Regions from separate parts of the Oceanobacillus sp. FSL K6-0118 genome, predicted to be linked through region 2. Evidence: riboswitches for the same ligand, from Rfam matches in the RefSeq annotation. Region 2 holds a riboswitch; the other holds the start of a gene.
The links. Region 2 has a riboswitch for FMN ahead of MHI02_RS13825 (ECF transporter S component). Riboswitches for the same ligand answer to the same signal wherever they lie in the genome.
Positions count from the first base shown of each region.

Region 1 (2,403 bases), 1.7 Mb from region 2:
AAATATCGACTAATGATTCAGGAATACCTAAATGAACCTATTCCTGATGATATTGATGTGAAAGATGAAGATTAGAAAAAAAGTGAAGTGAATGCAAAGCTTAAAAGCATTCACTTCACTTTTTTATTTGCATGAATTAGTAATGCACAGGAACAATAAGAGTAAATAATGTTAAGCGGAGGATGAATCATGAAGTTTAACTATTTAATACCTATCGTATTAGGGATATTTTTTTCCTTTTTTATGACGGAACAATTATTGGCGGAGGAAAATAAAGAGGGTATCGAAGTAGGGAATAAAGCGCCTGATTTTGAAATAGAAACGTTAAATGGAGAAAAAGTAAGCTTGTCTGATTATAAAGGAAAACCAGTCATGCTTAATTTCTGGGCAACTTGGTGTCCACCTTGTCAAGTTGAAATGCCAGACATGCAAAAATTTCATGAAAAACATGAAGTAGTCGTTTTAGCTGTTAATTTATTAGACACAGAAATGAAAAGGGATCATGTTCAAAAATTTGTGGATGAATTTGGCATGACCTTTACCATTGGGCTAGATGGGGATGGGGCCGTTTCAAGCAAATATCGAATCAATCCCATTCCTACGACTTATATGATTGATTCAAAAGGGATTATTCGGCATAAATCGCTAGGAGCTATGCCATACGAAACAATGGTAGAGCATTTAAATAAGATGGATTAAAAAATATTTTGAATTGAACGGTAACTTATGCTACAATGAAATAGAATTTAATAACGAATATATTCCTTCGGGGCAGGGTGAAATTCCCTACCGGCGGTGATGAAGCAATGCTTCAAAGTCCGTGACCCGTGCGGTTATGATACCAAGCGGTGGATCTGGTGAGAATCCGGAACCGACAGTTAAAGTCTGGATGGGAGAAGGAATTTTAGAATGGCGTATTTTGGTCTATACTGTATTTGTATAGGTTAAAAATGCTTTATTTTGCTAACTAAAATTCTAACCTTTTAGCTCTCGATGGTATTACTGTCGAGAGCTTTTTGCATTTATTTAAATATCTTATACCCCTGATGAAGGAATAAAAGGAGGGAGATTTGTGTTCACAGGTATTATTGAGGAAATTGGAACTGTAAAAAAGATCCAAAAGGTTTCTGATCAAGCTGTAACGATGACTATTTCTTCGAGTAAAATTCTTGAAGATGTCGGGTTAGGCGATAGCATCTCAGTAAACGGTATTTGCTTAACCGTTACTCATTTTACATCTGATTATTTTGAAGTCGATGCCATGCCAGAAACGATAAAAGCAACATCGTTAAACAGTCTAAAAAAAGGATCTTCCGTAAATTTAGAACGGGCTATGGCAGCGAATGGAAGATTTGGCGGGCATTTTGTCTCTGGACATATTGATGCTACAGGGAAAATAGTTAAAAAGAAAAAAGAACAAAATGCGATTTATTACGACATAGAAATTCCCAACGACTTAACCAAATACATCTTGCATAAGGGTTCCATAACGGTGGATGGAACTAGTTTAACTATATTTGGAATCCAAAAAAATATTTTTACGATCTCCTTAATTCCACATACTGCAAAAGAAACGATTCTTGGCGAAAAAGAAGAAGGAGATATTGTAAATATTGAGTGTGATATGCTCGCAAAGTATGTTCAAAAAATGCTTCATAACGATGATCGCGAGCAGAAAGTAAATCGAATAAGTAAAGACTTTTTACAACAAAATGGCTTTATGTAAAGGAGTGAAAAAATGCATACAATTGAAGAGGCTATAGCTGATTTGCAAAAAGGAAAACCAATTATTGTAAGTGATGATGAAAACCGAGAAAATGAAGGAGACTTTGTTGCTTTATCTGACAGAATAACACCAGAAGTCATCAATTTTATGATTACCCATGGAAAAGGACTTGTATGTACACCGATAGAAGAGAAATTGGCAAAAAAATTAGGTTTGTATCGAATGGCTAGAGAAAACACTGATCCACTTGTTACAGCTTTTACCATATCCATCGATCATATAAAAACAACAACTGGTATAAGTGCTTATGAGCGAGCATTAACGATTCGCGCATTAATGGAAGCGGGGGTAAAAGAAGAGGACTTTAAAAAACCTGGACATGTTTTTCCCATCATTGCTAAAGATGGTGGTGTTCTCACACGCCCAGGTCATACAGAGGCTGCTGTGGATTTGGCGAAATTAAGTGGAGCTTTTCCATCCGGGGTTATTTGCGAAATTATTAAAGAAGACGGAACAATGGCTCGAATGCCTCACTTAAAAACGTTGGCAAAAAGGTTTGATTTGAAATTTATTACGATAGCGGACTTAATTGCTTATCGAAAGAAAACAGAAATGATCATTTCTTAGGGAAATATAGAAGAAAAGGGGAGAAATAAATGGTAAATACAATCGTAGGA
Region 1 covers NZ_JBBOVR010000001.1:1,010,191-1,012,593, forward strand. Annotated here, with positions in the region: gene MHI02_RS05290 (excisionase family DNA-binding protein) at 1-75, shown strand, start outside; gene MHI02_RS05295 (TlpA disulfide reductase family protein) at 190-699, shown strand; FMN riboswitch at 759-905, shown strand; gene ribE (riboflavin synthase) at 1,073-1,726, shown strand; partial or broken gene ribB (3,4-dihydroxy-2-butanone-4-phosphate synthase) at 1,739-2,347, shown strand; gene ribH (6,7-dimethyl-8-ribityllumazine synthase) at 2,383-2,403, shown strand, end outside.
Region 1: linked by a shared signal. The riboswitch ahead of ribE (riboflavin synthase) and the one ahead of MHI02_RS13825 (ECF transporter S component) in region 2 are both predicted to bind FMN.

Region 2 (2,403 bases):
TGGTATTAATCCGAAAGCAGCAGTAGGAATGCAGGTAACTGTTTTAGGTTATGAAAAAACAATCACTGGAGTAATTGGAGTTAATGCCCAACATCATGGCGGTTTAAAAAGTGATTTTGATTTGGGCGATTTATTTATAGATTGTGGTTATCAATCAAAAGAGGAAGCGGAAAAGGAAGTACAAATTGGTGATTTATGTGTATATAAAGTGAATCCCGAAATTTTAAAGGATCGTTATATTACAGGTAGGGGATTAGATAATCGGACTGGGTTATTTATCGTTGCAGAAGTATTAAAACGATTATCAGAAAAGGATATAAATGTCGGTGTTTATGCGGCAAGTACGGTAAATGAAGAAACGAATATGGGTGGTGCGTATTTTGCTGCTTCAGGAATTAATCCTACAATGGCCATTGCCTGTGATGTGACATTCGCAACCGATTACCCTGGGGTAAATAAAAATAAATATGGAGATGTAAGATTAGAGAAAGGTCCTGTTTTAGCTAAAGGTGCGCCGATTAACATTAAAATGAACAAATTATTAGAAAACGCCGCTAAAAAACTGGATATAAATGTTCAATACGAGTTAACGCCAAGAATGACTGGGACGGATGCTGATAAAATGAGATTTACCGGTAAGGGAGTTCCGATTGCATTAGTATCATTACCGTTACGTTATATGCATTCGCCTGTTGAAACAGCTAGTTTTATCGATATGGAACAGGAAATGGAGTTATTAGTAACGATGATTGAAAATATGACAGGAAAAGAGAGTCTTAATCCTTTGGAAGATTAGTAAATAACTCTTTTCAAATTAAAAAATAAGATGTATACTATACATAAATAATTTAATAATCGATTTCAATCTTCGGGGCAGGGTGTAATTCCCGACCGGCGGTAAATAGCTGTTCGCTATAAGTCCGCGACCCACAGTTTATTTAGATTGTGGTTGACCTGGTGGAAACCCAGGACCGACAGTTAAAGTCTGGATGAGAGAAGATGTCGAGCCTGATTAGGTACTTTTTTTGTACCATAATTTTGCTATACTTTTGTATATTAAACCCTAAAGCGCCCCAATTAGGCCTTTAGGGTTTTTATGTGTAAATATAGCATTTTTATCAGATTTAGGCTTCTCCTTCACGACAAGATAGAAATCGATCATATTGAAGGAGGATAACAAATGGGAAAATCAACTAAGCAATCATTAAGTTTAGTTAAATTAATTATTTTGGCATTATTAGGGACAATTTCATTAGTATTATTTTTCTTAAACTTTCCTTTGCCATTTCTACCACCTTACTTAAAAATAGATTTTAGCGAAGTTCCGGCTTTAATGGCGGGCCTAATTTTTTCTCCAGTCGCTGGTGTTATCGTCGTAGCAGTGAAGAACTTATTGTATCTTGCAGTTTCAGGTGCAGGTGATCCAATTGGAGTTGCGGCAAACTTTTTAGCAGGTCTTATGTTTGTTTTACCGGTATCCATTTTTTATCATCGATTTAAAAAAGGTGTGAAAAGTGTTGTTTCCGGACTAGTAACAGGAACAATCATTATGACAATTGGAATGAGTGTTCTAAATTACTTTATTGTTTTACCAGCGTATGGTTGGTTTATGGGTTGGGAAATGACACCAGAAGTAATTTGGTCCTCTGTTTTAATAGGGGTACTTCCATTTAATGCAATTAAAGGAATTATAGTGGGAATCTTATTCGTTCCTTTATTTATCAAGATGAAGAACTGGGTAGAACAACAACAAGCAAAATTTATATAAATAAAATTCACAGCTAGCCTCTAGGGGTTAGCTTTTTATGTAAATAAAAAAGAAGCAGCAAGTAAACTGCTTCTCCGTCCTTCATCTATTTTTTCTTTGAAACAATTCCTATTGTACATCTTGATATACATATTAAAGCATCTTCTTCGTCCGTTAGGCGTACTTCCCAAACGGCGGTTGTTTTACCACTGTGGATAGGTTTTCCTTTTGCGGTAACTATTCCCTCTCTTTTACTTTTAATATGATTGGCGTTAATCTCAATACCGAAGACATTACATTCATTGAGATCGACATTCATTGCTGCTCCCATACTTGCAACAGTTTCAGCGAGTGCGACAGATGCGCCACCGTGTAAAAAACCATATGGTTGACGAGTTCGTTTATCTACTGGCATAGTCATAATTATTTCATTTTTATCTAAAGAAACGATTTCAATCCCTAGATTTTCGATCAATGTATCATTTAATAAATCTTCCATCTCTATCCCCTTAAATAAAATGACTTATTAGTAATGATATACCTAAAAGTAATCCATATATCGTATTCGTTTTTCCAGTTTCCTTCATTGCTGGCATCATTTCTAGAGGTTCTGTTTTACCACGGAAATTTTTAATTACTTTAATCGCTATAGGTAT
Region 2 covers NZ_JBBOVR010000001.1:2,703,865-2,706,267, reverse strand. Annotated here, with positions in the region: gene MHI02_RS13830 (M20/M25/M40 family metallo-hydrolase) at 1-796, shown strand, start outside; FMN riboswitch at 861-1,005, shown strand; gene MHI02_RS13825 (ECF transporter S component) at 1,181-1,768, shown strand; gene MHI02_RS13820 (hotdog fold thioesterase) at 1,854-2,246, opposite strand; gene MHI02_RS13815 (1,4-dihydroxy-2-naphthoate polyprenyltransferase) at 2,257-2,403, opposite strand, start outside.